DNA from 3 places in the Planctomonas sp. JC2975 genome. Region 3 is predicted to be linked to each of the others. Evidence: predicted binding sites of a transcription regulator. Region 3 holds the regulator's gene; each other region holds the start of a gene.
The links. The regulator HrcA, encoded in region 3, represses chaperone genes, less so after heat shock. The targets are predictions, from matches to a motif close to TTNGCACTCGNNNNNNNCGAGTGCNAA.
Positions count from the first base shown of each region.

Region 1: groL (chaperonin GroEL) is a predicted target of HrcA. The motif match lies at 8,768-8,794, and genes of this name have one in related genera.
Region 2: groES (co-chaperone GroES) is a predicted target of HrcA. The motif match lies at 5,886-5,912, and genes of this name have one in related genera.

Region 1 is NZ_JABEKS010000001.1:1,554,195-1,564,553, reverse strand. It holds gene HII28_RS07245 (hypothetical protein) at 1-465, shown strand, start outside; gene HII28_RS07240 (DUF4032 domain-containing protein) at 469-1,761, opposite strand; gene ugpC (sn-glycerol-3-phosphate ABC transporter ATP-binding protein UgpC) at 1,865-2,959, opposite strand; gene HII28_RS07230 (thioredoxin domain-containing protein) at 3,260-4,174, shown strand; tRNA gene HII28_RS07225 (tRNA-Thr) at 4,234-4,306, opposite strand; gene HII28_RS07220 (nitroreductase family protein) at 4,466-5,020, opposite strand; gene msrB (peptide-methionine (R)-S-oxide reductase MsrB) at 5,023-5,442, opposite strand; gene HII28_RS07210 (DUF3263 domain-containing protein) at 5,699-5,941, shown strand; gene HII28_RS07205 (LytR C-terminal domain-containing protein) at 6,008-6,571, shown strand; gene HII28_RS07200 (cold-shock protein) at 6,729-6,932, shown strand; gene HII28_RS07195 (helix-turn-helix transcriptional regulator) at 7,050-7,373, shown strand; gene HII28_RS07190 (permease prefix domain 1-containing protein) at 7,370-8,164, shown strand; gene HII28_RS07185 (hypothetical protein) at 8,161-8,547, shown strand; gene groL (chaperonin GroEL) at 8,839-10,359, shown strand, end outside.
Region 2 is NZ_JABEKS010000001.1:1,745,044-1,755,402, forward strand. It holds gene HII28_RS07890 (FUSC family protein) at 1-88, shown strand, start outside; gene HII28_RS07895 (NAD(P)-dependent alcohol dehydrogenase) at 118-1,155, opposite strand; gene HII28_RS07900 (DUF1707 domain-containing protein) at 1,387-1,809, shown strand; gene guaB (IMP dehydrogenase) at 1,875-3,404, opposite strand; gene HII28_RS07910 (hypothetical protein) at 3,605-3,985, opposite strand; gene rarD (EamA family transporter RarD) at 4,191-5,117, opposite strand; gene groES (co-chaperone GroES) at 5,505-5,801, opposite strand; gene HII28_RS07925 (flavin reductase family protein) at 5,977-6,537, opposite strand; gene HII28_RS07930 (class I SAM-dependent methyltransferase) at 6,767-7,972, shown strand; gene HII28_RS07935 (DUF4190 domain-containing protein) at 8,120-8,752, opposite strand; gene HII28_RS07940 (DUF4190 domain-containing protein) at 8,917-9,438, opposite strand; gene tsaD (tRNA (adenosine(37)-N6)-threonylcarbamoyltransferase complex transferase subunit TsaD) at 9,663-10,359, opposite strand, start outside.
Region 3 is NZ_JABEKS010000001.1:551,267-561,625, reverse strand. It holds gene holA (DNA polymerase III subunit delta) at 1-408, shown strand, start outside; gene rpsT (30S ribosomal protein S20) at 614-874, opposite strand; partial or broken gene HII28_RS02675 (amidohydrolase) at 1,081-2,302, shown strand; gene lepA (translation elongation factor 4) at 2,347-4,197, shown strand; gene HII28_RS02665 (DUF1990 domain-containing protein) at 4,269-5,126, shown strand; gene hemW (radical SAM family heme chaperone HemW) at 5,101-6,324, shown strand; gene HII28_RS02655 (DUF4870 domain-containing protein) at 6,335-6,739, opposite strand; gene HII28_RS19845 (DUF4870 domain-containing protein) at 6,877-7,581, opposite strand; gene hrcA (heat-inducible transcriptional repressor HrcA) at 7,897-8,931, shown strand; gene dnaJ (molecular chaperone DnaJ) at 8,991-10,094, shown strand; gene HII28_RS02635 (16S rRNA (uracil(1498)-N(3))-methyltransferase) at 10,105-10,359, shown strand, end outside.

The DNA.
Region 1 (10,359 bases), 1.0 Mb from region 3:
ATCACGGTGGGTGTCTCCGCCACCATCGCACACCTTGCGCCGTCGTCGCCCGTCGGCGCGGAGAGCTCGCCGACGGCGGCTGCGCGCGACGGCGGATACCGTCCGCTTCCCGGCCCGGCGATCCAGGAGTTCTTCGCGAAGTCGCCCGGTGTCGGAGACCTGCCGGACGACGTGACGCGTGGATTCGTCGCCACGTCGTTCCACGTGGTGGCGGGCTCCGTGACGATGCAGGAGAGCAGCACGATCTACGCGGCTCAGCGCCTCGACCACGAGTACTGCCTCGTGTCCGTCGTCGACGGCGAGCGCGCCGCTGAGACGTGCGCGTCGCTCGGCGGGATCGCCACCCACGGCCTGACCCTCACCAAGGACGCGGTCCGGGACATCGACGGGCGTCCGCTCGCGGTCACCGTCACCTGGCAGACGGACGGCACCATCAGCTGGACGGCGATGCCGTCCGCAGGCTGAGCGTCAGACCTTCGACCTCCAGTCGTCGCCGTCTGCGTCGTCGTCTGCGACGTCGATCGGCAGGGTGAAGGCCTCGGTGACCGGAGCGATCACGGTGGCCTCGTCGCGACGGTGGCGCAGCACGTCGTTGATGTAGGAGGTCAGCGCCTCGGCGAGCGGGACATCCCGTCCCTCCTCCTGCGACATGAACCACCGGTGGTCGAGCAGCTGGTGGAACACCTCTGCCGGCTCGAGCTTGCCCCTCAGGTCGGCCGGGATGGCGCGCACCACAGGTTCGAAGACCCGCAGCAGCCACTCGTGGGCGATGCCCTCCTCGTCGAGCCCGGGCTTCGCAACGGTCGCGGCGTAGGAGTCGAGGTCGTTCAGCAGTCGCCTCGCCTGGTTCTCGCCGGCGTCGAGTCCGGTCAGGCGCAGCAAACGCCGCTGGTGGTGTCCGGCGTCGACGACCTTGGGCTGGATGCGCACGCTCGCGCCGTCCTCCCCGGTGCGGATGGCCAGCTCCTCGATGTCGAATCCGAGCTCGTTGAGCCGGCGTACGCGTTCGGCGATGCGCCACCTCTCGGACGCGGAGAAGGACTCGCTGCCCGTGAGCTCCTTCCACAGCGAGCGGTAGGCGGCCACGATGCCCCCTGCCACCTCGACCGGATCCACTTCCTCAGCCAGGCGGCCGCCGGCCGCGATGTCCATCAGTTCGCCCGCGATGTTGACCCTGGCGATCTCGAGGTCGTTCTCGCGCTGCCCGTTCGAGAGGCCGCCTTCGTAGAGCTGGCCGGTCTCGGCATCCACGAGGTAGGCGGCGAAGGCGCCGGCATCCCGGCGGAACAGGGTGTTCGAGAGCGAGACGTCGCCCCAGAAGAATCCGACCATGTGAAGCCGCACCAGGAGCACGGCGAGCGCATCGACGAGGCGGGTCGCCGTATCGGGACGGAGCGTCTGCGAGTACAGGGCGCGATAGGGGAGGGAGAACTTGAGGTGACGCGTGACCAGCACGGGCTTGAGGGCCTTGCCGTTGTCATCCGTTCGGCCCTCGATCACGGCAACCGGTTCCACGCACGGCACGTCCAGTCGCTGCAGGGTGCGGAGCATGTCGTACTCGCGCCTGGCCATCTCGCCGGTCGTCTCCTTGACGGCGATGACGTAGCCGGAGAGGTGCGCGAAGCGCACGAGGTGCCGTGAGATGCCCTTGGGCAGCATGGCGATGTGTTCGTTGGACCATTTGTCCAACGGGAGGTTCCACGGGAGGTCGAGGAGCGCGGGATCGACCGTGGCCGCGGTGATGTTGACGGAGCCAGCCATAGACGACAAGGCTAGCGGCCTTCAGGCTGCCGGCCTCATCCGTGAAATGCGGAAAGCCCTGGCCCGAGAGACTCGGGCCAGGGCTTTCCGTACAGCTGGGGTCTTAGTCGACCACGGCGCCGCCGAGGCGCTCGCCGCTCTCGGCGTCGAAGAGGTGCACGTGGCCCGGCTTCGGCGTGATGTAGACCGTCTCGCCCGCGTTCGGGTGCTGACGGCCGTCGACGCGGCCTACGATGTCGACGCGCTTCTCGTCGACCTCGGTGTGGCCGTAGAGGTAACCGTCTGCACCGAGCTCCTCGACCAGGTCGACGGCGACGGTGAGACCGGAGCTCGCGTTGGTCGACACGACGACGTCCTCGGGACGCACGCCGATGGTGACCTGCTTGCCGGCCTTGGCGAGGACCTCGCGGTCCACGGGGACGACGGCGCTGCCGAACTGGATGCCGCCCTCGGTGACGTCGGCCGCGAAGAGGTTCATGGCCGGGCTGCCGATGAAGCCGGCGACGAACACGTTGTTCGGCTCTGCGTACAGCTCACGCGGGGTTCCGACCTGCTGGAGCACGCCGTCCTTGAGCACCGCGATGCGGTCGCCCATGGTCAGAGCCTCGGTCTGGTCGTGGGTCACGTAGACGGTGGTGACGCCGAGGCGACGGGTCAGCGACGCGATCTGCGTACGGGTCTGAACGCGGAGCTTGGCGTCGAGGTTCGACAGCGGCTCGTCCATGAGGAAGACCTGGGGGGAGCGGACGATGGCACGGCCCATCGCGACGCGCTGACGCTGACCACCGGAGAGCGCCTTCGGCTTGCGGTTCAGGTAAGGCTCGAGGTCGAGCAGCTTGGCGGCCTCGAGAACGCGGGTCGCACGCTCGTCCTTCTTGACGCCGGCGATCTTGAGCGCGAAGCCCATGTTCTCGGCGACGGTCATGTGCGGGTACAGCGCGTAGTTCTGGAAGACCATGGCGATGTCGCGGTCCTTCGGCGGAACGTCGGTCACGTTGCGGTCGCCGATGAAGATGTTGCCCTCGTTGACCTCTTCGAGGCCTGCGAGCATGCGGAGCGACGTCGACTTGCCGCATCCGGAGGGGCCGACGAGCACGAGGAACTCGCCGTCGGCGATGTCGAGGTTCAGCTTGTCGACTGCGGGACGCGTGCCACCGGGATAGATGCGCGTCGCATCGTCGAACGTGACTGTTGCCATGGTTGTGTGTCTCCTTCACCGGCAGGTACGTGCCGGACGATCCGAGTGAATGGATGTTATGTGGCCAACGGCAGTCGCCGCTGACCAGCACCGATGCTACGACATGGCGCCCGTCCCGGCTAATCGAGGCCCGATCCGGACGGCTGAGACGCAGCGTTCGCACCGGAGGCGTCCGAAGGATCTCCAGGACCCGTCTGGGCATTTCTCAGAGTGCCGCTCTACGATCGTCGGTGCGTTCGCATGCCGGTTCCGGTGCATGCCGCGACCCCCCCCGCAGTTCCACACCCGAAGTGAGACCGAATGAGCAACGGCGATCCTGCGCAGCGCCCGATCAATGGTGAGCGACGCGCCGCAGCCCGTGACAAGGCGCGGCAGCTGCGAGAGGCGCACCGCAAGCAGGAACGCCGTCGCCGTGCGGCCATTCGATCCACCATCATCACGCTCGTCGTGGCTGCCGCAGCCATCGTGGCCGTCGTCATCGTCTCCTCCATCCACGAGCCGTCCCGCGGGCCGGCGAACATGGCGAGCGACGGCATCCTGATCGGCAAGGGCATGAAGGTGGATCGCACCTCCGCGGCGGCAGCGGATGCCAAGCCGGTGGCCAACAAGCCTGACTCCTCGGGCCAGACGGTCAGCATCGTCACCTACGTCGACTACCTGTGCCCCTACTGCGGCGACTTCGAGCGGACGAACGCGGATCAGATCGGCAAGCTCGTCGACAGCGGTGCAGCGACCATCGAGATCCATCCCATTCCACTGCTGGCCAGCCACTCGAACGGCACCAAGTACTCGCTGCGCGCAGACAATGCAGTGGCCTGCGTCGCCAACTACGATCCGAACTCGTTCTGGGCCCTCAACAAGGCGCTGTTCGAGAACCAACCGCAGGAGAACACGGCGGGGCTCACGGATCAGCAGCTCAAGAACCTCGTGAAGCAGTCCGGCGCCAAGAACTACGACTCCATCGCCAAGTGCATCGACGACGGACGTTACGAGCAATGGGCGCAGAACGCCCTTGATCGCACACTGACGGGTCCGATCCCGAACTCGAGCGTGAAGCAGCTCAAGGGCACCCCGCTCGTGCTCGTCAACGGCAAGCAGTACGGCGGGTCGCTGACCGACGCGGACGAGTTCCGCGGGTTCATCGTGAAGGCGCAGGCCGACACGTACTCGACGCCCACCCCGACCCCGACTCCCACTGCGACCAGCACCAAGTGACTCGCATAACGTGACGGCAAAGGCCCGGTCAGAAATCGATTCTGACCGGGCCTTTTCTGAGCCGGCTGCGGGACTCGAACCCGCAACCTACGCTTTACAAGAGCGTTGCGCTACCGATTGCGCCAAGCCGGCCGGACGGGGGTCCGTCTCGCCGAACCATCTTACGGGCTGCCAGTGGGGCGCCCGCACATCCGAGGCGCCGCTGCGATTCCGGCATTCGGCGGCGTCGCTGACGTGCGCCCAGTTCTGAAGCCTGCCGAGTCCGCAAGTCTGCTGACCTCTCAAGGGGAACTACTGGAGCACGCTGACGAACTCGCGCGCATCGATCCGCTTCGGTGCGCCGTCGCCCTTCCCTTCCTTGGGATCAGGTTTGCCGCCGACGTAGAGCCATCCCAGCAGCCGCTCGTGCTCGCCGAGTCCGTGCATCGCGGCCACGGCAGAGGACCGCGTGTAGTGGCCGGTTCGCCACATCACGCCCCAGCCGGCCTCATCGAGCAGGAGGGTGAGCATGTGGGCGATGCCGGATGCCACGGCATCCTGCTCCCAGGCGGCCACTTTCACGCTTTCCCGCCGCGATGACACCACAGCGATGAGCAGCGGCGCCCTGAGCGGCTTCGTCGACGGTTCGCGGTTCTCGCCGGGATGCTCCGCCTCGGCGATCGCCGCGCCCAGCCGCTCGCGCGCGGCGCCGCGCAGCTCGATGAGCCGCCACGGCCGCAGAGAACTGTGGTCGGCGACCCGTGCCGCCACGGTGACGAACTCGAGGATCTCTTCGTGGCTCGGCGCGACATCCGTCACCTTCGACTGCGAACGCCTGCTGGCGATCGCATCGCGGGCGGACCCCATCGTCACGCCTCGGCCGGCCGGTCGCCGTCTGCGGCGAAGGACAAGGAGAGGGAGTTCATGCAGTACCGGTCGCCTGTCGGGGTGCCGAACCCGTCCGGGAACACGTGGCCGAGGTGCGATCCGCAGGATGCGCAGCGAACCTCGGTGCGCACCATTCCGAGCGACGTGTCCTCGATGAGGGTGACAGCCTCGGGACGCACGGACTCGTAGAAGCTCGGCCAGCCGCATCCGGAGTCGAACTTCGTTCCGCTCTTGAACAGCTCTGCACCGCACGCGGCACAGGTGTAGATGCCTGCGCGGCTCTCGTCGAGCAGCTCACCGGTCCACGGCCGTTCGGTCGCTGCCTCGCGAAGCACCGCGAACTGTTCCGGGCTGAGCTCCTCGCGCCACTGGTCGTCGGACTTGGAGACGGCATACGTCATGGCTGGGAATCCTTCCTGAATGACGGAGCATCCTCTCCGCCTGCGCCGATCGGCACATCAAGGTTAACGAGCGCCGCCGCAGAGCTGTTCCCGGTGGCGACGCCTCACCCGGTCGCAGGCGGCACGCCTCCCGGTGACGGCTGCGCTGCACCCCTACAATGGCGCTGATCGGCAGGAGGTGAGGCGCGTGGGTGAACCGGGAAGCGCGCGCGACACCTCAGGTGATGACGGCGTCGGCGCAGACCACGAAGGCGCCTTGAGCGAGCGCGATCGAGCGGTTCTGGAGTTCGAGCGACGGTGGTGGAAGCACGCCGGCGCCAAGGAACAGGCGATCCGCGATCAGTTCGGTCTTTCCGCGGCCAGGTACTATCAGGTCCTCGGCCGCGTGATCGAGTCGCCGGCCGCACTCGTGCACGACCCGATGCTGGTGCGTCGCCTGCAGCGGGTGCGTGCCGCCCGTCTCGCAGCGCGTGCGGACCGCCTCCGTCCGCCGCAGTGATCCCGTCATCCGAAGCCACCCGATCGCGGTCACCGCGCCCGAACTGAAGGATCAGTACCTCCGCCCATGGCCCAGAAGTTCCCGAACGACCGATTCGACCAGATCCCCGACGATCTCGAGCGCATCGGCGCGCACAGGGCTCCGCGGCCGAAGGGATACGGCTGGATCTGGGTCGCCTGGTGCGCCGGAGCCGTCATCGTCATCGTGGGTCTCGGCGCTCTCGCCATCTTCGCCATCAACGGCACGCTGAACGTCAACCTGCCTTTCGGGCACGCGACGGCCTCCCAGACGCCGACCGCGACGCCGACACCGACACCGACCATCACGCCGGCCGTCAATCCGGCACTCAACCTGATCGTCCTGAACGGCACGACGAAGTCGGGCCTTGCGGCGGACGCCACCACCACACTGAAAGCCGCCGGCTGGCAGAACATCACCCCGGCCAACGCGAGCTCGACCGACGTCAAGACGACAACGGTGTACTACTCGGATCCGAAGAACGAGGCCGCGGCGCTCGCCGTCTCACAGGAGCTCGCGGGCGCACCGATCCAGGTGACCCAGGACTTCGCGGCATCCGGAGCGGACATCACGATCGTGCTCGGCGACGACTACAAACCCACCCACCAGTAAAGGCCCCCGTTTGCCGCGCTGTGATGCGCGAAGCGGATGTCTGTCATTGATTGTCTCAATCTGGAAACACCCCTCGTACTGGGCTAGGGCGCCCGCTACTATCGGGATCCAACGTGCGCGACCATGCGGCGTTGCAGAAGGGCAATGGGAGTATTAAATGGCGAACGGAACCGTCAAATGGTTCAACGCTGAAAAGGGCTACGGCTTCATCACTGTCGATGGTGGGGGACAGGACGTTTTCGTTCACTACTCCGCAATCGACATGAATGGCTACAAGGTCCTTGAAGAGGGTCAGCAGGTGACTTTCGAGGTCGGCAGTGGATCGAAGGGGCCGCAGGCGGAGTCCGTCCGACCCGCCTGACGACAACGAATCGATAAGAGGGGATGCTGCCGAGGCAGCGTCCCCTCTTTCTTGTCTGTACTGCAGTGCCGCGTTGATCGTTGACATGCGGATGTCCCATACCTAGGCTTCCGAGGTATGGGACACGATCGCATCCGGGGCAACCTCGACCTCCTGCTCCTCAGCATCCTCAGTGCAGGACCGGCTCACGGATACCACGTCATCACGGCGCTCAAGGCGCGGAGCGAGGGCGAGTTCGATCTGGCGGAAGGCACTGTCTATCCCGCGCTGCACGGTCTCGAGGCAGGCGGGCTCGTCGACAGCGACTGGCAGGCGGTGGAGGGGCGCCGCCGACGCGTCTACCGGCTGAGCGACGCGGGTGCCAGGGAGCTCGCCGATCAGACCGCCCAGTGGCGCAGATTCTCGGTCGCTGTCGACAGCGTGATCGGGGGTCTCGCATGACCGACGGGCGCGATCGCATCGACTCGTATCTCGACGACCTCTTCGGTCGTCTGCACGGCGATCCGGCGGAGTGCCGGAGCATGCTCGCGGAGGCGGAGGCCCATCTGCGGGACGCTGCCGCGGCATCCGTCGAGGCAGGGATGGACGAGGATGCCGCGCAGCAGGCGGCCATCGACGCCTTCGGGTCGGCCGAGCACGTTGCGCGCGCCGTCGATCCGCATCCGTTCGTGGCCGCGGCAACGGCCTTCGCCCTCGCCGGCGGCTGGCTGGCGGCGATCGGCTTCGTGGCCGTCGGCCTCTCCGCTGGGATCGCGCGTCTCCTCGCGCTGCTCACGTCCACGCAGTGGGTCTACGGTGCGCCGAGCTCGTACCGCTTCGCTGCCGCTCAGTGCGCGCACTGGATGCTCGTGCAGCCGACGGCCGGCAACTGCCGGACGGCCGCCGCGATGGAGGCGTCCGACGACTCGTTCCTCTTCGCGGTCGCCGGCTCCATCGCCGGGCTGCTCGTGGTCGGCCTCGTGGTGCTGGCGGCGTTCCTGTTGCGCCGTGCGGCCAGCATCCCGCGTCGCCGCGTGCCTCGGCCCGTCGTCTGGGCGGTCGGGGCGACGGCATTCGGCGGCGCAGGACTCGCGCTGCTCGCGGCAGGCATCGGCGGTGTCGTCCTGCGCGGGCACTGGGGGCAGGGACTCTGGTACGTCGAGGCGGCGGTGTCGCTCGCGTTGGCGGCATACTTCTGCATCCGGCTCGTGCCCGCCATGGCGAGCACTCTCACCCCAGCCGGGCGTTCGTGAGCGTGTCCGTGGTCGCCACGAGGTGGGGAGCGGCCGCGACGTTCGTCGTGCTGGCGGTGGCTGGGGCGTTGATCGGCGCAGCGAGCGTCAGGATTCTGTTCTCGGGCACAGCGCTGGTTCTGATCCCGTGGGCGCTGTGCTGCCTGGCGATCGGTGCCGCCATCCGCTCTCGCTGGCTCGCTGTGACGAGCGCGGCGGTCTTCGGGTTCGCCGTCGCTGCGGCCTTCCTGGTCGGCGGATACAGCGGAGGTGGACCGATGGTGGGCGCCCTGCCCGTTTTCGCGGCGCTCGCTCTCCTCAGCGCGGTGGTTGCGGCTGCCGCCTCACTGGCCGCGCATGCCGTTGCGTCGGCACTCAGGCGCCGCCGCCTCGAACGGCGCTGACTCCGGGCTCACCGGTCTTGCCGAGTCATTCGGGATCTTTCCGACGACATCGCTCGTTCGGCCGACAGTGCCGTGCTGCCTCGGCCTGCAGATCGAGTGCCCGGACGCCCCTCCATGATGGCCGGGCGTGCTGAGCCCCGCGTGCCGCACGTCGCCGTCGCCCTGTGACGCGGCGCATCCGCTCGTCTTGCACTCACGGGGGGCGAGTGCCAGAATCCTTTTAGCACTCACTTCTTCTGAGTGCTAACCCATTGATTCTTTCGCGTACGTCCGGGAGGGACGAGAAACAACATGGCAAAGATCATTGCTTTCAACGAGGAGGCTCGTCGCGGCCTCGAGCGTGGACTCAACACGCTTGCCGACGCGGTCAAGGTGACCCTCGGCCCCCGCGGTCGCAACGTCGTGCTCGACAAGAAGTGGGGCGCCCCGACGATCACCAACGACGGCGTGTCCATCGCGAAGGAGATCGAGCTCGACGACCCGTACGAGCGCATCGGTGCCGAGCTCGTCAAGGAGGTCGCGAAGAAGACCGACGACGTCGCCGGTGACGGCACCACGACCGCGACCGTGCTCGCCCAGGCGCTCGTGCGCGAGGGCCTTCGCAACGTCGCGGCCGGAGCCGACCCGATCAGCCTCAAGCGCGGCATCGAGTCCGCGACGGCTGCCGTCGTCGCGGAGCTCGTCGCCGCCGCCAAGGAGGTCGAGACCAAGGAGCAGATCGCCGCGACGGCATCCATCTCCGCCGGTGACCCCGAGATCGGCGCGATCATCGCCGAGGCCATCGACAAGGTGGGCAAGGAAGGCGTCGTCACGGTCGAGGAGTCGAACACCTTCGGCACCGAGCTCGAGCTCACCGAGGGCATGCGCTTCGACAAGGGCTTCCTGTCGCAGTACTTCGTGACCGACCCCGACCGCCAGGAGGCGGTCTTCGAGGACCCCTACATCCTCATCGCCAACCAGAAGATCTCGAACATCAAGGACCTTCTGCCCATCGTCGACAAGGTGATCCAGGCGGGCAAGCAGCTGCTGATCATCGCCGAGGACGTCGACGGCGAGGCCCTGGCCACGCTGATCGTCAACAAGGTGCGCGGCATCTTCAAGTCGGTCGCCGTCAAGGCTCCTGGCTTCGGCGACCGCCGCAAGGCCCAGCTGCAGGACATCGCCATCCTCACCGGTGGTCAGGTCATCAGCGAGGAGATCGGTCTCAAGCTCGAGAACGTGACCCTCGACCTGCTCGGTCAGGCTCGCAAGGTGGTCATCACCAAGGATGAGACCACGATCGTCGAGGGCGCGGGCGACCCGGAGCAGATCGCCGGCCGCGTGCAGCAGATCCGCAACGAGATCGAGAACACCGACAGCGACTACGACCGCGAGAAGCTCCAGGAGCGCCTCGCCAAGCTCGCCGGTGGCGTCGCCGTCATCAAGGCGGGCGCGGCCACCGAGGTCGAGCTCAAGGAGCGCAAGCACCGCATCGAGGACGCCGTGCGCAACGCGAAGGCTGCCGTCGAGGAGGGCATCGTCGCCGGTGGTGGCGTCGCGCTCATCCAGGCAGGCAAGAAGGCGTTCGAGAACCTCGAGCTCAGTGGCGACGAGGCGACCGGCGTGAGCATCGTCAAGGTCGCCATCGAGGCGCCGCTGAAGCAGATCGCCCTCAACGCCGGACTCGAGCCGGGCGTCGTGGCGGCCAAGGTCGCCGAGCTTCCCTCGGGTCAGGGCCTCAACGCCGCGACCGGTGAGTACGTCGACATGCTCGAGGCGGGCATCAACGACCCGGTGAAGGTGACCCGCTCTGCTCTGCAGAACGCGGCATCC
Region 2 (10,359 bases), 1.2 Mb from region 3:
CCGAACCAGCACGGTGCCCGGTCCGCGAGCGCCGGGCGCGGCCGAGCCCCACGCGACGGCGCGCGGGGATGCCCAGCACGACCGCTGAAGCCCGTCACTTGACGGGCACGTCCTGGCTCAGGGCACGACGACCGCTCGCCCGCGAAGCGTGCCATCGTGCAGGCGCCGGTACGCCTCCGGCGCGTCGTCGAGCGAGAACACCTCCGTCTCCACAGTGACGCTGCCGTTCCTGGCCAGTTCGAGCACCTCGAAGAGCTCGGATCGGCTGCCCCAGTACGGCGCCATGATCGAGGACTCGTACGGGTTGCCGCTGACGACGCCGACCTTCGCGGATCCGGCGCCGACGCCGACCAGCAACTGCCGTCCCTCGCTGCCCAGGATGGCCTGCCCGAGGTCGATCGTCGGCTGGATGACCACGAAGTCGAAGACGGCGTCCACGCCGTGCGGGGCAACGGAACGCACGTTGTCGGCTGCGGTGGCATCCGAGGCGAACACGTGATGCGCGCCGACTTCGCGGGCGAGCTCGAGTTTCTGCTCCGACACATCGAGGGCGATCACCCTCGCACTCGTGATGGCGCGCAGGATCTGGATCGCGACGTGGCCGAGTCCGCCCGCACCGATCACGACGGCGGTCGAGCCGGGCGCGAGACGGTCGATGGCGTACTTGATTGCGTGGTACGGCGTCAGACCGGCATCCGTCAACGCGACGTTCTGCACCGGATCCAGGTCGCCGAGCGGCACCAGATGGCGTGCGTTGTCCACGATGAGGTACTCGGCCATCGCGCCCGGAGCTCCGAGCCCTGGCGGCTGGATCCCCAGGGCGGCCGCGTTCTCGCAGTAGTTCTCCTTGCCCTGGGCGCAGTTGTAGCAATACCCGCAACCCCACGGCCCGTAGACCGCGACGGCCTCGCCGACGGACACGCCGATCACGCCGTCGCCGAGCTTGTCGACGATCCCGGCACCCTCGTGCCCGAGAGTGAGTGGAAGGTGGTAGCCGGCCGCTGCCTCCTCCGGCAGGCTCATCACGAACGAATCGGAGTGGCAGGCGCCGGCAGCGGTCACCTTCAGCCTCACCTGGCCTGGCCCGGGTTCCGGTGTCTCGAGTTCCACGACCTCCGGCTCCTGGCCGACGGCGCGATACTGCAGTGCCTTCATGGCTCCCCCAATCGGCGAGCGCGTTCGCCGCTCTCGCTCGCATCCAGTCTTGTCGCGGATGCGCGGGAGGGCCAGACCTCCGACCGGCACATGCCGTATGCCCGATCTCCCCGCCGAGCGCAGCGGATAGAAGGGCTGACGCAACGAGGACTGCCGGCCCTCACCACGATCGTGCGGATCAGAACGGGCGACGCACTGGCATCAACGGCGTGCTGCGGCCAAGCTGGGGACATGGTCGACTACGCGAACCCCCTTCGTCCCACCGAACGTGTCGCCGATCGCGACCGAGCGGATGCCGTGGCCGCCCTCGCGACAGCGCGAGACGAAGGCAGACTGTCGCCCGCCGAGTTCGAAGAGCGCTCCAACTTCGCCCGCACGGCCGTGACGTGGGGTGACCTCGCTCCCCTGTTCAAGGATCTCCCCCGGCCGCCCGCGCCCGCGACTCAGGACGACTGGGGCCGCCACTCCCGCGCGCTCGGCGGCGCTGTCGGCGCCACCATCATGGCGTTCATCCCGTTCCTGTCACTCGGCCTGTTCTTCATCGCGGGATTCGCCTGGAACGGCTGGGCCTGGGGCTGGCTGTTCTTCTTGCTGATCCCGCTGTGCGGCATCGTGATCTACGGTCCGGGGTCGGAGGACCGCCGGCGCCGCTGACGATCTCGTCGGCAGAACGACGAAGCGCCCGGACTCAGGGCCAGGCGCTTCGTGTGTGCCTCGGATCAGCGCGAGTAGTTCGGCGCCTCGACCGTCATCTGCACGTCGTGGGGATGGCTCTCCTTCAGCGACGCCGACGTGATGCGCACGAACTTTCCCTTCTCCTGCAGTTCGGGGATGGTGCGCGCGCCGACGTAGAACATCGTCTGGTGCAGTCCGCCGACGAGCTGGTGCGCGACGGTGTTGAGCGAGCCCTTGAACGGCACTTGACCCTCCACGCCCTCCGGGACGATGAGCGAGTCATCGGCCACTTCGGCCTGGAAATAGCGGTCCTTCGAATACGACTTCTTGCCGCGCGACGACATCGCGCCGAGTGAGCCCATGCCGCGATACGCCTTAAACTGCTTGCCGTTCACCAGGATGGTGTCGCCAGGCGTCTCCTCGGTGCCCGCGAGCATCGAGCCGAGCATGACCGCCTCGGCACCGGCCACGATGGCCTTTCCGATCTCTCCCGAGTGACGCATGCCACCATCGGCGATGATCGGGACGCCAGCAGCGCGAGCGGCCAGCGATGCCTCGTACACGGCGGTGATCTGCGGCACCCCGACGCCGGTGATGATGCGCGTGGTGCAGATGGAGCCTGGGCCGACACCGACCTTGATGCCGTCGGCGCCCGCGTCGACGAACGACTGCGCTCCTTCGCGGGTGGCGACGTTGCCCCCGATGACCTGCACGTCGCGCGTCGCAGGATCCTTCTTCAGCCTGGCGACCATCTCGATCAGCATGCGGACGTTGCCGTGCGCCGTGTCCGCGACCAGCACGTCGACGCCGGCGTCGATGAGTGTCGTCGCGCGCTGCCACGCGTCGCCGAAGTAGCCGATCGCCGCTCCGACGAGCAGGCGGCCGCTGCCGTCCTGCGACGCGTTCGGGAACTGCTCCGATTTGACGAAGTCCTTGACCGTGATGAGGCCGGTGAGACGGCCGGAATCGTCGATCAGCGGGAGTCGCTCGAGCTTGTGCTTGCGCAGCAGGGTCGTGGCCTCTCCGCGCGTGATCGTCGACGGACCCGTGATGAGCGGCGCGTGAGTCATGACGTCGGCCACGGTCGTCGTCTTCCACTCGGCGACCGGCGTGAAGCGGAGGTCGCGGTTCGTGACGATGCCGATCAGCCGCTGGTCGCCGTCGACGACGGGGAAGCCCGAGATGCGGTACTCGCCGGCGAGCGTGTCGAGCTCCTCGAGCGTTGCCGACTGGCCGATCGTCACGGGGTTGTCGATGATGCCGGTCTGCGTGCGCTTGACGAGATCGACCTGGCGCGCCTGGTCTTCGATCGACAGGTTGCGGTGCAGCACACCGATGCCGCCCTGGCGGGCCATGGCGATCGCCATCCTCGCTTCCGTCACCGTGTCCATGGCGGCCGAGACCAGAGGCACTCGCAGCGAGATCTCCCGGGTCAGCCGTGAGGTGGTATCGATGTCCGATGGGGCGAGGTCCGAGTATCCGGGAAGCAGAAGCACGTCGTCGTAGGTCAATCCCATGAAACCGAACGGGTCTGCCTGGTTCATCTCTCCCCTGTCTTCGCCTGGGTCGTTCATGAGGAGATCATCCCGAGAACGCCCGCTGTCCGACGCGGCGCGTGTGCGCCGGCATCGCTCTTGCTCGCCGTCACCCTCCGCGTCGGGAGGGCTGATCGTGGTGCAATCGCCCTGCACCAGCGCGTTCGGATGTTCCAGGATAACGCCGTGTTACTGACAAGAATTCCGGATGCCCGACGCGGCCGCGCGCATCAGCCGCCTCATGCAGGCACCGGCGCCGCCGAGCCGGGGGTGGGAGTGAGCGCTGCGACCACCCTCTTCACGCCCTTGCGGATCGCCCGGCCGGTGCGCTTGAACCAATCGTCGTCGTCCTTGTCGCGGTTGAGCACCAGAGCCACGACGCGCATGGCCGCGATGGCGAGCCACAGTGCGGCGAAAACGGTGTCCCCGGCACTCACATCGATGATCGCGATCACCGTCGACAGCACGGCGACGACGCATGCCAAGAGCACGTAGCGTGTGCGCCACACGTAACGCTGGTGCGATCCGCGTACGGCGCGACGATACGTGGCCAGCGCGTACGTCTCCGCGAAGTTCGCACCGAGCACCGCGCTGAGGAGCAGCAGCGTGCCGATCGACATGCCTCCACTATGCGCCAGGAGCACGGTGAACGACCCCGTGGATCCGCTTCGAGATCGCCCGCTCCCGCCGGGGAGAACGGCGGAACATCGGGATCAGCTCAGCAGGATCAGGGCAGCGCGATCAGGGCAATGCGATCAGCACGGGCGCGATCGACGCCACACGACCGGCGGACCGCAGACGTTCGGGCGCGGATACCCGGCATGCTCACTCGGGCAGCGGGTCGGATGCCACGGCATCCGTCGACTCCTCGTTCGCCGTTCCTGCTCGGCGGTCGCGACGTACGGCGAGTACGAGATCGACCGTGAGCACGGCGAGCGCGACCCACACCAGCCCGAAGCCGATCCAGCGTTCGACGGGCATCGGCTCGTGCAGCAGCGCTACCCCGACGATGAGCTGCAGGATCGGAGTGAAGTACTGGATGAAGCCCATCACGATGAGCGGCAGCCGTCTCGATGCCGCTGCGAAGAACAGCAGCGGCACGGCGGTGATGACGCCGGCTCCCACCAGAGCGACAGTGTGCCAAGGTCCCTCGTGACCGAGCGTGATCCCGGTGGTTGCGCCGACCACGATCAGCTGCACGGCGGCGACCGGCGCCAGCCACGCCGTCTCGAGCGTGAGTCCGCTGAGCGCATCCACATCGCGTCCGACCTGCTTCTTCACCAGCCCGTAGAGGCCGAAGGAGAACGCGAGGGCGAGGGCGATCCACGGCAGCTTGCCGTAGCCGACCGTGAGCACCACGACGGCGACGAGCGAGATGCCGATCGCGATCCACTGCGTCACGCGGAGGCGCTCCCGCAGCACGATCACTCCGAGCAGCACCGTCACGATCGGGTTGATGAAGTAGCCGAGCGATGCCTCGACCACCTGGCCCGACGTCGTCGCGTACACATACGTCTGCCAGTTCACGTAGATGAGCGCGCCTGCGGCGCCCATGATGAGCACGATGCGCGGCCGCTTCAGGATCGCGGCGAACGGGCGCCATGCCCTCGTGACCAGGATGGCTATCGCGCAGAAGACGAGCGAGAACAGAACGCGCCACGCGACGATCTCGAAGGGTCCGGTCGGCGCGAGCGCGATGAAGTAAATCGGCAGGAAGCCCCAGACGAGATACGCCGCAACGGCGTAGAAGATGCCGCGGCCGGTGTGGGACTGGCCGGATGCGTCCGTTCCTGCAGGTGACGCCTCTTGCGGCGTTTCGGGCTGCTGAGCGCTGGCATCGGATTCGGACACCAACCAATCGTATGCGTCACCCCCGGCGCTCGATCGCCGACCGATCCAGGCTCGGCTTCAGCCACCGAGCATCGATCGACAACCGGTGCGAAGTGCAGAAAACGCGCTTCGCCTGCGGCGGGAAGTGCGTTTTCTGCACGTGAGACGTGGCTCGGGCGCCGGCACGACGCCCGAACGGGTCCGTGGCAGTGGGCGGGGCGGTCGGGGCAAGGTGGAGACGCGGAAGGGGTCCGGATGCATGGCATCCGGACCCCTTCTTGAGCGTTGCGGCGAAGCGTGCCGCGAGCGTCAGCGCTCGATGACCGCCAGCACGTCGCGAGCCGACAGCACGAGGAACTCGTCGCCACCGAACTTGACCTCGGTTCCGCCGTACTTCGAGTAGAGAACCTTGTCGCCGACGTTCACGTCGAGCGGCACGCGGTTGCCGTTGTCGTCGATGCGACCGGGGCCGACGGCGATGACCTCGCCCTCCTGCGGCTTCTCCTTGGCGGTGTCGGGGATGACCAGGCCGGACGCAGTGGTCTGCTCAGCCTCAACCTGCTTGATAACGATGCGATCCTCGAGCGGCTTGATGGAGACCGACACGGTTGACCTCTTTCTGTACTTTGTACTGAAGACGTTGTTAGCACACTGACACTGAGAGTGCTAATGAGCAGTGTAGGCGCACGGTTGGCACTCGTGCAACGTGAGTGCAAACCAGGGTCATCGTCCGGGCGTCGCCGTGCGCACGACGGCCCCGGCTTCGACGGCCGGTATGACGTCAGTCGCCCAGTCTGCGGAACTCGCGGTCGACGTACGCCACCGACTCGCCTCGCTCGCCCACGTGGATGTCCAGCACCTCGGCGAGCACCAGCACCGACGATCCGACACTGGTCTGCTGCAGGATGCGGCACCTCAGCGCGACCCGGGCCTCCGCCAGGTGCGGCTCGCCCGTCGGCAGGTAGGACCACCCCTGCTCCGCCGTGAACCGCTCCGTTCCCGACACCGCGAACACCCGAGCGAGGTCGACGTGCTGCGCGTCGAGAAGGTGCACGAGGTGCGTCGGAGCGGAGAGGATACCGCCGGCACTGCCGGTCGCGCGTGTCACCGAGAAGGCCAGCGACGGCGGGTCGATCCCCACGGACGCCACGCTCGACGCGGTCAGGCCGACAGGCCCCTCTTCGGTCGTCGCAGTGATCAGCGCGATCCCCGCCGGATGCAGTCTGAAGGCCTCCTTGAAGGCGGCGGATGTCGCCTCCCGCGGCGGCACGGAACGAACGTCCTGCACGGCAGCCAGGGCTGCAGCTGCGACGGATGCGGTTGAGGATGCGGTTGTGGTCATGCGAGCTTCTGTCGGACTTCTGTCGAGCGCGGAAGGTACGGAGTGGGGGTGGGAGGCGCTCGATCATCGCTCCGGCGGTTGCTCAGAGTGCGCTCGTGGTGATGCCGCGCGCCACCCACCAGTGTACGACTCTAGAACCTCAACCAATGTTGAGGTCAAGTTCCGAGCTCTGCTCCGCTGCGATCGGGCGACCGAACCGCCGTCGGCCCGGTCGCGATAGGTTTGCGCAGTGGAACGCGCGGAACTGGTCGAGCTGCTGAGCCCGGAAGGCCTGCGCCTCCTGGACTCGCTGCCTCGATACGAGAGCGCAGCAGACGTGGTGCGCACGGTGTCCGCGTTGCGCAAGGAGGGGCATCCGCCCGGCCTGGTGGCGGCAGCGCTGACTCAGTCGAAGCTGCGAGCGAAGGCCGCGGGCAAATTCGGGCCGTTCGCCGATCGGATGCTGTTCACCGAGGCAGGGCTCGAGCAGGCGACGCGGCTGTCGGTCGCCGCGCGCCACGCCGCGCGGTTCTCGCGCGCCGGACTGACCAGGGTGGCGGATCTCGGCTGCGGCATCGGCGGGGATGCGATGGCATTCTCCGCCCTCGATCTCGAGGTCACGGCCGTGGACGCAGACGAGGTGACGGCCGCCATCGCCAGCTACAACCTGGCCCCGTTCCCGCAGTCGCAGGTGCTGAACGCCCGTGCCGAGGACGTCGACCTCGTCGGTCAGAACGCCGTCTACCTGGACCCCGCCCGCCGCACGTCGGGTCACGCGAACACGAGGCGGCTCTCCGATCCGGGCGACTGGTCGCCCAGCCTCGACTTCGCGTTCGGCGTGGCGGAGCGGATGCCCGTCGGCGTCAAGCTCGGACCCGGCGTCGACCACGCACTGCTCCCCGACGACGCGGAAGCCCAGTGGGTCTCCGTCGACGGCCAGGTCGTCGAGGTGGGCGTCTGGACGGGCACACTGGCGCGGGACGGCATCCGTCGTGCCGCGCTCGTTCTGCACGGCGATCGCGTCGCCGAGCTCACCGCCGCCGGCGATGCCGACGACGAACCGGTCGGCGAGCTGGGCGACTACCTGTACGAGCCGGACGGCGCCGTCATCCGTGCCAGGCTCATCGGCGACCTGGCACGAGGTCTCCAGGCACGGATGCTGCGGCACGACATCGCGTACCTCACCTCAGACTCATTCGTCGAGACCGACTTCGCCGTCGGGTTCCGCGTGCTCGAGGAGCTGCCGTACAAGGAGTCCGAGCTGCGGGCCGCGCTCGCGGCACGACACATCGGCACCCTCGAGATCAAGAAGCGCGGAGCGGATGTCGACCCCGCCGCCCTGCGCAAGCGGCTGAAGCTCAAGGGCGAGAGCTCTGGCACCCTCGTGCTGACCCGGATCGGCGCGCGGCACGTCGCGCTGCTGGTCGAGCGGATGGGCGCATCCGCCGGAGCGTGACCGGCCGGTGATCGCCGAGCTGGCGTGCCGGACCGGACGAATCCGATCGACGATCGCTCGAAGCAACAAGCCAGACCCGCAGAACGAAACGGGAACGGGCCGCCCCGTAGGACGACCCGTTCCCGGACGAGTGCGATCGAGTCGCGCTCAGTATGTGTAACTGTAGGACGCGCTCGCCACCGCGGCGATGATGATGAAGATGATCCAGAGCACGATGAACAGCACGGACACGAATCCAAGGATGATGCCCGTCAGCCACATGCCCTTCGCCTGAGGCTCGCGCGACTTGCCGAGGAACCCGAGAACGATGGCGGCGATCCCGAACAGCGCGCCCCATCCGAGCGAGATCACGCCGATGATGCCGCCGATCAGCGCGAGGATGCTCAGAACCGGTGACTTGCCGGCGGGTGCCGGCGCGTACGGCTGACCGTACTGCGGAGCACCGTAGGGCGGAACGGGCGGCTGCTGCGGTGCACCGTACTGCGGAACCGGCGGCTGCGGAGCGCCGTAAACCGGCGACTGCTGAGGCGCACCGTATCCGGGCTGCTGGGGTGCGCCATACGGCTGCTGAGGCGCGCCGTACGGCTGTTGCGGTGCGCCGTACGGCTGCTGCGGTGCGCCATAGCCCGGCTGCGGCGGGGCGGGAGGCTGCGGTGCTCCGTATCCCGGCTGCGGCGGCACGGGCGGCTGTGCCGGCGGCGGCGGTGCAGGCTGTTGCGGTGCCGCGTCAGGCTGTTGCGGCACCTGCTCCGGATTCTGCGGAGCGTTGGGGTCTGACATGGTGTTCCTTTCGTGAGCCATCGGACGCCGTCGACGCGCGCGTCCGAAGTATGCCTCTATGTCGCAGGAGCGTGATGCCTGACGGCACCACGCTCCGGGTTGCGACGATGCTATGACCGTCGCGGTGAGGCGAATCGCTCTGCTGCGACCGCCTCACCGACTGATCAGTACGAATTCAGGGACGAACTCACCGACGCCAGGACCGCAACGACGACGATGATCGCGATGATCTCGATCACGATGGCGACGAATCCGAGGATGATGCCGGTCAGCCAGAATCCCTTGGCCTGCGGCTCACGGCTCCTGCCGATGAAGCCGAGGACGATCGCCGCGATCGCGAAGAGTCCACCGAAGTAGAAGAACGCTCCGACGATGCCGATGATGCCGCCGACCAGGGACAGGATGCTGAGGATCGGCGATTTCTGAACCGGTCCGGGCGCGTAGGGCTGACCGTACTGCGGAGCTGCCGGTGCTGCGGGAGCGGCACCGTACTGCGGCGGGGCGGGCTGCTGGGGAGCCGCCGGCTGCGGTGGGACGGGTTGCGCCGGCGCGCCGTAGGCGGGCGGCTGCGGGGCGGGCGGAGGAACCGGAGCGCCTGCCGGCGGCTGCGAAGCAGGAGGCACGGGGGCCCCGGCAGGCTGCTGCGGAGCCGAATTCGGATCCTGAGGAGCGTTGGGGTCTGACATGTGCGTGGTCCTTTCGTGACCTGTCGCCGAAGCACGGACGCTTCGACCGTTCGCCCGCGACAAAACCTGAGCGAAAGCTGTGTATTCCAATGCTGGCATTGCACTCTGAGGGTGTCAACGAAGGCTGTCTCTGGCGTGTCACGCAGCTATGACCGCGGCCAGCCGTGCCGAGCTCGTCGAGCATGCCGCTCGATGCCCCGGCCGGCGGCGAACGGCTTGTCTGCTCAGACCTGGATGTCGGTGACCGGGAGGGTGGAATCCGCCCCGAAGTCGAGACCGCTCGGTCCGTGTCCGGCCGCGATGCGCTGCGCTGCGAGCGCGGCGATCATGGCGCCGTTGTCGGTGCACAGGGACAAGGCGGGAATGCGCAGGGTGATGCCGGCGGCATCCGCTCGCTCCTGCGCCAGCTGCCTGACGCGGGCGTTGGCGACGACGCCGCCGCCCAGCAGCAGGCGCGGCACCTCCCGGTCGACGCACGCCGCTACGGCCTTGCGCAGCAGCACGTCGGCGACGGCCTCGCGGAAGCTCGCCGCGACATCCGCAATGGGAACCGGCTCGCCGGAGTCCTCGCGTTTCTCGACCCAGCGCGCAACAGCGGTCTTCAGCCCCGAGAACGAGAAGTCGTACCGGTGCTTGGCCATGTCCTTGGGCAGCGTGAGCCCTCGTGGGAACCGGATGGCCGCTGGATCGCCGTCGAGTGCGACACGATCGATCTGCGGTCCCCCCGGATACGGCAGGCCGAGCACGCGCGCGACCTTGTCGAACGCCTCGCCCGCCGCGTCGTCGATGGTCTCGCCGAGCAGCTCGACGTCGTCGGTGAGACTGCGCACGTGCAGCAGCGACGTATGGCCGCCCGAGACGAGCAGTGCGATGGTCGGCAGCTCGATCTGGCGCCCCGGGCCGCCGTCTGCGTCCAGCAGG
Region 3 (10,359 bases):
AGCGGTCGTGTCGAGACCAACGCCTTCAAGGTGGCGGATGCCGCACTCGCCGGCCGCTACGGAGAAGCGCTGCTCACGCTTCGGCACGCGCTGGCGTCGGGTGCGGATCCGGTGCCGCTGGTCGCCGCCTTCGCCAGCAAGCTCCGCACCATGGCCAAGCTCTACGGCGCGCGGGGCAGCTCGGGGCAGCTCGCGTCGCAGTTCGGACTCGCACCGTGGCAGGTCGACCGCGCACGGCGCGACCTTCAGGGGTGGACGGAGGGCGGACTCGCCAGAAGCATCGAGGTCGTCGCCGACACCGACGCCAACGTGAAGGGCGCCGGGCGCGATCCGGTCTTCGCACTGGAGCGCATGATCGAGGTGCTCAGCGCTCGCGGAGAGAATGCTCGCGGAGACACCGCGCGCTGAGAGAGTGGGCGCTGCCCGAATGCTCCAATGAGGAGCGGGGGTCTCCATTCCCGACGCCATTTCCGAAACCTGCTTCGGCATGAGCGCGCGCTTCGAACGGGGGTCTTCGATCGGGGGGTGCTGAAATGCAAAGAACCCCGTCCGAAGACGGGGTTCCTAGCTCGGTGCCCGAGCCGTACGTTGCGCCCTACATCGGCGCGAACGGCTACAGCGCTGCGACCTGCTTCGCGATGGCCGACTTGCGGTTCGCGGCCTGGTTCTTGTGGATCACGCCCTTGCTGACGGCCTTGTCCAGCTTCTTCGACGCGCGGGCGAGCGCCGTGGTGGCCTTGTCCTTGTCGCCGGCGGAGATGGCCTCGCGGGTGGAGCGGATCGCGGTCTTGAGCTCGCTCTTGACGGCCTTGTTGCGCTCGCGCGCCTTCTCGTTCGTCTTGATTCGCTTGAGCTGCGACTTGATGTTTGCCACTGATGTGTTCTTTCGTTGTGAACGGACTGATGAAAGCCGCCTGGTGGGTAGAGGGGCCACCGGCGGCAATTCGCACGCGTGTGGGACACGTGCGCAAGCCGACTAACCATGGTAGCAGAGCCGATGACGGGCGCGCGGCCACTCGCCCCGGCCACCTCGACCGACGTTCCAGAGGCGGCGCCTGCGCCGTGCCTAGGGTGGAGATCATGAGCAGAACCGGAGCATCCATCGCCATCGTCGGCGCACACGTCGTACCCGTCGTCGGCGATCCGATCGAGAACGGAACCGTTCTCGTCGAGGACGGCGTCATCACGGCTGTCGGCACCGAGGTCGTCGTGCCAGACGGCATCCGCGTTCTGCATGCCGGTGGTCGCCGGCTGCTGCCAGGCTTCATCGAGGCGCATGGCCACGTCGGCATCCACGAGGAGGCCAACGGGTCTGCCGGCAACGACACCAACGAGCTGACGGATCCGAACACCGCCGGCGTGCGGGCCATCGACGCTATCGACATCGATGACGAGGGATTCCGCGACGCGCTGAGCGGGGGCATCACGTCCGTCGTCGTGAAGCCCGGCAGCGGAAACGTGATCGGCGGCCGCACCGTGGCGATCAAGACCTGGGGCGGCCGGATCATCGACGAGCAGGTCATCAAGGAAGCCGTCAGCGTCAAGTCGGCGCTAGGTGAGAACCCCAAGCGGGTCTACGGCGAGAAGAAGCAGACTCCGAGCACCCGGCTCGGTGTCGCGTACGTGCTGAGGCAGGCGTTCGTCGATGCTCAGAACTACCGGGCGTCCCGCGACGCCGCCGCGACCAAGGGCGAGCCCTTCGCGCGCGATCTCGCCAAGGAGACGCTGGTGCAGGTCCTGGACGGCGAACTCGCGTGGGATCAGCACGTGCACCGGCACGACGACATCGCGACAGCGCTGCGTCTTGCGGACGAGTTCGGCTACCGCTGTCATCAACCACGGAACGGATGGCGCGAAGCTCGCCGACATCCTCGCCGAACGGGACATCCCGGTCATCTTCGGCCCGCTCTTCACGTCGCGTTCGAAGGTGGAGCTACGCGACCGTGCGATCTCCAACCTCGGACGGCTCGCCGCGGCCGGGGTGCGCGTCGCCATCACGACCGATCATCCGGTTGTGCCCATCAACTTCCTCGTTCACCAGGCGTCGCTCGCGGTGAAGGAAGGGCTCGATCCGCAGACCGCGCTCGAGGCGCTGACGATCAATCCCGCTTCTTTCCTCGGACTCGACGACAGGGTCGGGTCGATCCGTCCCGGCCTGGACGGCGATCTGGTGCTCTGGTCCGGTGATCCGCTCGATGTGATGAGCCGCGCGGAGCGTGTCTTCATCTCGGGGGCCGAGGTCTATCGCTGGGAGAACGGGCAGGGCGTGGTCGTCGAGCGTGCGGAGCGCTTCGCCGGATAAGGGCGCACGGAGCGCCCGGCCGTTCATGGGAGAATTGCCGAACGATGTCCCCACGTGCCACAACGGCCCTCGAGCCCGCCGCGACAGACCCTGCGCGCATCCGCAATTTCTGCATCATCGCGCACATCGACCACGGCAAGTCCACGCTCGCCGACCGCATGCTGCAGTTGACCGGTGTGGTCGAGGAGCGCGCCATGCGCGCGCAGTACCTCGACCGCATGGACATCGAGCGCGAGCGCGGCATCACCATCAAAAGCCAGGCCGTTCGCATGCCATGGCAGTTCGAGGGCGACACGTACGCGCTCAACATGATCGACACCCCCGGTCACGTCGACTTCACCTACGAGGTCTCCCGGTCGTTGGCGGCGTGCGAGGGAGCGATCCTGCTCGTGGATGCCGCGCAGGGCATCGAGGCGCAGACCCTCGCGAACCTCTACCTGGCGCTCGAGAACGACCTCGCGATCATCCCGGTGCTCAACAAGATCGACCTTCCGGCGGCCGAGCCGGAGAAGTACGCGCGTGAGCTGGCGGATCTCATCGGCGGCAGTCCCGACGACGTGCTCCGTGTCAGCGGCAAGACCGGCGCAGGCGTCGACGCGCTGCTCGACCGCGTGACCGAGCTGGTGCCCGCCCCCTCAGGCGTGAGGGATGCTCCCGCACGCGCCATGATCTTCGACTCGGTCTACGACAGCTACCGCGGCGTCGTGACCTATGTGCGCATGGTCGACGGGCAGCTCACCCCGCGCGAGCGCATCCAGATGATGTCGACGCGGGCGACTCACGAGATTCTGGAGATCGGAGTCTCCTCGCCCGAGCCCACCCCATCGAAGGGTCTGGGCGTCGGCGAGGTCGGCTATCTCATCACGGGTGTGAAAGACGTTCGCCAGTCGAAGGTGGGCGACACCGTCACCTCCGCCGCGAAGCCCGCGACTCAGGCCCTTGCCGGGTACACGGAGCCGAAGCCCATGGTGTTCTCCGGTCTGTATCCGATCGACGCCAGCGACTACCCGGAGCTGCGCGAGGCGCTGGACAAGCTCAAGCTTTCGGATGCCGCGCTCGTCTACGAGCCGGAGACCTCTGTGGCGCTCGGCTTCGGGTTCCGCTGCGGCTTCCTCGGCCTGCTCCACCTGGAGATCGTCACCGAGCGTCTCGAGCGCGAGTTCGGCCTCGACCTCATCACCACCGCTCCGAGTGTGATCTACGAGGTCACGACCGAAGACGGCAAGCAGATCACCGTCACGAACCCGAGCGAGTATCCGGCTGGCAAGGTCAACACGGTGAGCGAGCCGGTCGTGAGGGCCGCCATCCTCACGCCCAAGGACTTCGTGGGCACGGTGATGGAGCTGTGTCAGTCCAGGCGCGGATCGCTGCTCGGGATGGAGTACTTGGGCGAGGACCGGGTGGAGATCCGGTATTCGATGCCGCTCGGCGAGATCGTCTTCGACTTCTTCGACCAGCTGAAGAGCCGGACGCAGGGCTACGCGAGCCTGGATTACGAGCCGTCCGGCGAGCAGGAGGCCGACCTCGTGAAGGTCGACATCCTGCTGCAGGGCGAGCAGGTGGATGCCTTCAGCGCGATCGTCCACCGCGACAAGGCCTACGCGTACGGGGTCATGATGACCGAGCGCCTGAAGAAGCTGATTCCGCGCCAGCAGTTCGAGGTGCCGGTGCAGGCCGCCATCGGCGCCAGGATCATCGCGCGCGAGTCGATCCGCGCCATGCGCAAGGACGTTCTGGCCAAGTGCTACGGCGGCGACATCACGCGAAAGCGCAAGCTCCTCGAGAAGCAGAAGGAGGGAAAGAAGCGCATGAAGATGGTCGGTCGCGTCGAAGTCCCTCAGGAGGCGTTCATCGCGGCGCTGTCGGGCGACGTCGAGGGCAAGGAACGCAAGTAGGGTTCCGGCCCTGACCAGGCGTGCAGGATGCGCTGCGCCGGTTCGGCTAAACTTCCTGGGCGACACGACGGGTGGCTCGAATCGCCCACACGACCCGCAGCGATACCGGCACCGAGACGAAGGGCACGTTCACGAAGGCCATGCGACGCAGTACCTTCACCGATCAGCCGGTGACCTACGCAGCCGTTGGCGCGACGCTCTCTCACGACCTGACGCAGCATCCGCCAAAGGGATACCGTCCGTACGCCCGGTCCATTCGGCTGGGCAGCGGGGACGATCGCTTCGAGACGTCCCTGCGCGCCCTGATGACGTGGGGCGTTCAGCGGGGGAGTGGCGTCGAGGTCGTCAGCGTGGATCCGGGTACGGGCGAGGAATACGCCGGAGTGCACTACGCGGAAGACGGAACCCCTGAGCGTCTCGAGCGCCATCGAGGCACGGAGGCGGTCTTCGACGAGGACGGGCATCCGTACATCTCCAATGGAATGACCGCCCTGCTGCGCGTGCCGTTCGGGCCCTTCCACCTCAACGCGCCGGTGCGCGTGGTCTACGTGATCGAGGAGGAGAACCGGGTGGGGTTCGGCTACGGGACGATGCGCGGGCATCCGCTGTCCGGTGAAGAGGCGTTCGTACTCGAGAGGCGCGACGACGACTCGGTGTGGCTGACGATGCGATCGTTCTCCAAGACGGCAGGCGGTGCCAGGGCCTTCATCGCGCCCTTCGTCCGCATCGGCCAGGCTCAGCTCGCCAAGCGCTACCTCAGGGCGTTGCATCCGGTGACGGGCAACCCGGTGATCGCAGAGGCGTCGGTCGCCGGCGAGACGGATGACACCGCGGGGACGATTCCGTCCGTCGATGTCCAGGTGCACCGCGACCCCGCGGCGGAGGTCACCGCACGGGTCGAGCATGCCGAGCACACTGCCGATCGCTGACCCGGCGCCGTCGGACGGCCTGCTTCCGGCGTCCGCGGCCGTCGACGCGACCTCGCGGGACTTCGGTGTGTACTTGCACGTCCCGTTCTGCCGCGTGCGGTGCGGATACTGCGATTTCAACACGTACACGGCGACCGAACTCCGCGGCGCGCGCCAGGCCGACTACGCAGAGCAGGCGGCGACCGAGGTGGCCTTCGGCGCCGAGGTTCTCGCGCTCTCCGGCATTCCGTCGCGCGAAGCGGCGACCGTGTTCTTCGGCGGCGGCACGCCGACGCTCCTTCCCTCGGCCGACCTCGCGTCCATGCTCGCCGCGGTGCGGTCGACCTTCGGTCTAGCGCAGCATGCCGAGGTGACGACGGAGGCGAATCCCGACAGCGTGGATGCCGGCTACCTCGCCGATCTCGCCGCAGCGGGATTCACGAGGGTGTCGTTCGGCATGCAGTCCGCTGTTCCCCACGTGCTGCGGACCCTCGAGCGCACGCACGACCCGGAGCGGATCCCGCTCGTGGTGCAGTGGGCGAAGGACGCCGGCCTGCAGGTGAGCCTGGATCTCATCTACGGAACGCCGGGGGAGTCGCTGACGGATTGGAGCACCTCCGTCGAGGCGGCGCTGTCGTGCGACCCCGACCATCTGTCGGCCTATTCGCTCATCGTCGAGGACGGCACGAAGCTCGCCAGACAGATCCGTCGGGGCGAGGTGCCGGAGCCCGATGAGGACCTTCAGGCCGACATGTACGAACTCGTCGACGAGCGGCTCGAGGCCGCCGGCTACGAATGGTACGAGGTGAGCAACTGGGCTAAGGATGCCGCGCACCGGTCCCGGCACAACCTCGCGTACTGGCTCGGCCACGACTGGTGGGGCGTCGGTCCCGGTGCGCACAGCCACGTCGGCGGGGTGCGGTGGTGGAACGTGAAGCATCCGGCCGCGTACGCCCAGCGCGTCCTCGCCGGAGAATCGCCCGCCGCCGGCCGCGAGACGCTCGATGCGACCACTCGCGAGCTCGAGGATGTGCTCCTCCGCGTGCGCATCCGCGACGGCCTGCCGGTGTCGGCGCTGCACGGTGCTGGACGGGCGGCCGTCGCGGGCCTGATCGCCGACGGACTCGTGGATGCGAAAGCCGCCCTGCATGGGTCGGTCGAACTGACCAGGACAGGGCGGCTGCTTGCCGACGCCGTGGTGCGTCGGCTGCTGGCGTGAACGCCGGCCGTTACCTCACGAACTGGATCGTGATGGGGTACCTGTACACCTCGCCACGGTTCGCGCGGACGGCCGCGATGATGCTGAAGACGATATTGACGACCCAGACGGCGAGCAGGATCACGAATCCGATGATGATGAAGGCCGTGATCCAGCCCACGATCACGCCGATCAGCATGGTCAGCTGGAAGTTCAGCGCGTTCTTGGTGTTCTCGCGCACGAAGGGACCGCGGTCCTTGAGTACGAGGAATCCGATCAGTGCCGGAAGGAAGGCGAGGCTGGCGTACGTGATGAACGAGACGACAGCACCTCCCAGGTGAATGAGGATCGACCAGGTCTTCTCGGCCGCAGGATCCATGGCGGTGCTGCCTTGGTAGGGGTTCTGGGGTGGGGGCGGGGGAGGAACGTTACTCATCACTGACTCCTTCGAGTGGCCGCGCCACAGTGCGCGACGCTTCGCGCCAACAACATAGGGCACGACAGCGTGCAGGGGAAGAGCCCGGGACGGCGCGCCGTCCCGGGCTCTTCGCGCAACTCAGCGTTGGCGAGTCGTCACTTGATGAAGCGGAAGTTCCACGGATAGCGGTAGCTTCCGCCCGCGTTCACCCGGACGCCGCCGATGATCGAGAAGATCACGTTGACGATCCAGAGTGCCCAGAGCAGAAGAGCGAGCAGGCCGCCGATGAACCAGAGCCCGACCGCGGAGGTGATGCCGCCGATGATCGAGATCACGATCCAGAGCGCGACGTAGAGGATCGTGAAGGTGATCTGCCAGTTCAGGGCTTCCTTGCCTTCGACGTTGGTGCGCGGACCGCGGTCCTTCAGCACGAGCCAGATGATCAGGGATGGGAGGAATCCGACGATTCCGCCGATGTGCGCCCACATGGCTGCTGTCTTGTCCGCCTCGGGGCTCAACGGCTGTGCAGGCGCTGCCGCGTAGGGCTGGCCGTATTGCGGTTGGCCGTAGGGCTGTTGCGGAGGCTGCTGACCATACTGCGGAGGCTGCTGCTCATACTGCGGAGGCTGCTGCCCGTACTGAGGCGGCTGCTGCCCGTACTGCGGTTGGCCGTACGGCTGCTGCGGAGGCTGCTGTCCGTACTGAGGCGGCTGCGGGGCTTGGGGTGGCTGCGGCGCAGCAGGCTGCTGCGGTTGGCCCGGCTGTTGGGGCTGGCCTGGCTGCTCGGGTTGGCCTGGCTGCTCGGGTTGGCCCGGCTGCTCGGGTTGGCCCGGCTGCTCAGGGCTGTTGGGATCGCTCATGGCACTGTGCCTTTCGATGGCTCGGTCGCTGTCTCGCTCTGGGCTCGGACGGGCCAGCACAGCCACGTCGCCGCGCGAGTTAGCGCTACGGTACTGCCCACGGCGGCGCGGCCGCAAAGGTCGGGGTCGCAGTGTCGACACCCCGGATCGCGGCCGGGCTTCCCGCACCCACGTGCGGCGCGGCTCAGCGCGCGTCGAGGGCCGCACGATATGATTGGCACTCGAATGCCGGGAGTGCCAATAGGTGCCCGTCTGCACCGGATCTCCGGCACGGAGACGGTGTACGGACTTCATGAGCGGGAGGGAGCGATCGCGATGGTGTCGGAACGCAGTCTCGAAGTGCTGCGGGTCATCGTGCAGGACTACGTCGCCTCCCGCGAGCCCGTCGGATCGAAGAGCATCGTCGAGCGACACGGATTCGGGGTGTCTGCCGCGACCATCCGCAACGACATGGCGGCGCTGGAGGAAGAGGAGCTCATCGCTGCTCCGCACACGTCCTCCGGACGCGTCCCGACCGACAAGGGCTACCGCCTGTTCGTCGACCGGATGTCCGAGCTGCGTCCGCTTTCCACTGCTCAGAGGCAGGCGATCGAGCTGTTCCTCGGTCAGTCCGTCGACGTCGACGACGTTCTCGCCCGTACGGTGCGCCTGCTTGCGCAGCTGACGCAGCAGGTCGCTCTCGTGCAGTATCCGTCGGTGTCTCGAGCGCGGGTTCGTCACATCGAGTTCGTGCCGCTCGCTCCGCAACGCGTGCTGTGCGTGCTGATCGCCGATTCGGGAGTGGTGGAGCAGGGCATCGCGGAGCCCGACGGCGAATTGTCGGAGGACGCCTTCGCCGAGTTGCGAGCGCGGGTGAACGCGGAGGCGGCCGGTCTGCGTTTGTCGGATGCGGCATCCGTGCTGCGATCGCTCGCCGAGCGGATGCCCGCCGAAGGATGGACGCAGGCTCGTCGCGAGGTCGTGGCATCCCTGTGCCAGGTGATCGTCGACCAGATCGAGGGCACCAGGCAAGAACGGCTGATCATGGCGGGTGCGGCCAACCTGGTGCGCACGGAACACGACTTCAGCGGCAGCGTCACGCCCGTGCTGGAGGCCATCGAGGAACAGGTGGAGCTGCTGAAGCTCTTCGGCGAGATGGCCAAGGATCAGCACGGGGTGTCGGTGCGGATCGGACGCGAGAACGCGTCAGCACCTCTTTCGGAGGCGTCAGTGGTGGCGAGCGGATACGCCGGACGCGGTACCGATGTCGCCCGGCTGGGCGTGCTCGGACCCACCCGAATGGACTACTCCAACAACATGGCCGCCGTGCGAGCGGTGGCCCGCTACCTGTCCCGCCTGCTCGGCGAATGAACCCGATTCAGCAGCCGCGACCCACGTCTTCACGCCCCCAGAGTTAAGGAATCCCCTTCGTGGCCGACCATTACGAAGTCCTCGGTGTCTCTCGCGACGCCAGCCCCGACGAGATCAAGAAGGCGTACCGCCGTCTCGCCCGCGAGCTCCACCCCGACGTGAACCCGAGCCCTGAGGCATCGGAGCGGTTCAAGCTCGTGACGCACGCCTACGACGTGCTCAGCGACCCGCAGCAGCGTCAGCAGTACGACCTCGGCCCACAGGCCGGCGGATTCGACGGCGCCGGCTTCGGTGGATTCGGCGACATCTTCGAGACGTTCTTCGGCGGGGGAGCCGGTGGGTCGCAACGCGGTCCCCGATCCCGCCGCGAGCGAGGACAAGACGCGCTGCTCCGGGTGGAAGTCGATCTCGACGAGGTCGTCTTCGGCGCCCATCGCGACCTCGAAGTGGACACCGCCGTCGTGTGCGAGACCTGCGGCGGATCCTGCTGCCAGCCGGGCACAGCGCCCGTCACGTGCGACATCTGCCACGGAACGGGCAGCATCCAGCGCACCGTGCGCTCGCTCCTCGGCAACGTGATGACCTCGTCGCCGTGCGGAACGTGCCGAGGATACGGAACGGTCATCGCCACACCGTGCGTGACGTGCCAGGGCCAGGGCCGCGTGCGCGCGCGCCGGACCGTTCCGGTGGACATCCCCGCGGGTGTGGACACAGGCCTTCGTCTGCAGATGCCGGGAAGCGGTGAGGCCGGCCCGGCCGGCGGCCCCAACGGCGATCTCTACCTGGAGATCAAGGTGCGGCACCACGACATCTTCAGCCGCGACGGCGACGACCTGCTGTGCACCCTGAGCGTCTCGATGGCGGATGCCGTGCTCGGCACCCACGCGAAGGTGAAGGCGCTCGACGGCGACATCGACGTCGAGCTCAAGCCGGGCGTGCAGGGCGCCGACGTCATCACCGTGAAGGGCAGGGGCATCACCCACTTGCGCGGCACCGGACGCGGCGACCTTCGCGTCGGCGTGCAGGTCGTCACCCCGACGAAGCTCGATCGCAAGGAGCGCGAGCTCATCGAGCAGTTCGCGGCGCACCACAAGGCGGAGTCCCCGACCCTGGCACGGTTCCAGCAGGGCCTGTTCTCCAAGCTGCGCGACCGCTTCCTGTAGGAAGGCAGGCATGGCCAACCTTTACCTGCTCGAGGAACTCACGGATGTCGAACCCGGTGCCGACATCGTCGTGACCGGCCAGGAGGCCAAACACATCGTCTCGGTGAGCCGCACGCGGGTCGGCGATGCGCTGACCGTGTCGAACGGACGCGGGCTCGTGGTGGACGGCGAGGTGCTCGTCGCCGGTCCGTCCCGCGTTGTGCTGCGAGCGGATGCCGTGCGTCGCGTCGCCGCGATGCGACCGCGCATCGTGCTCGTGCAGGCG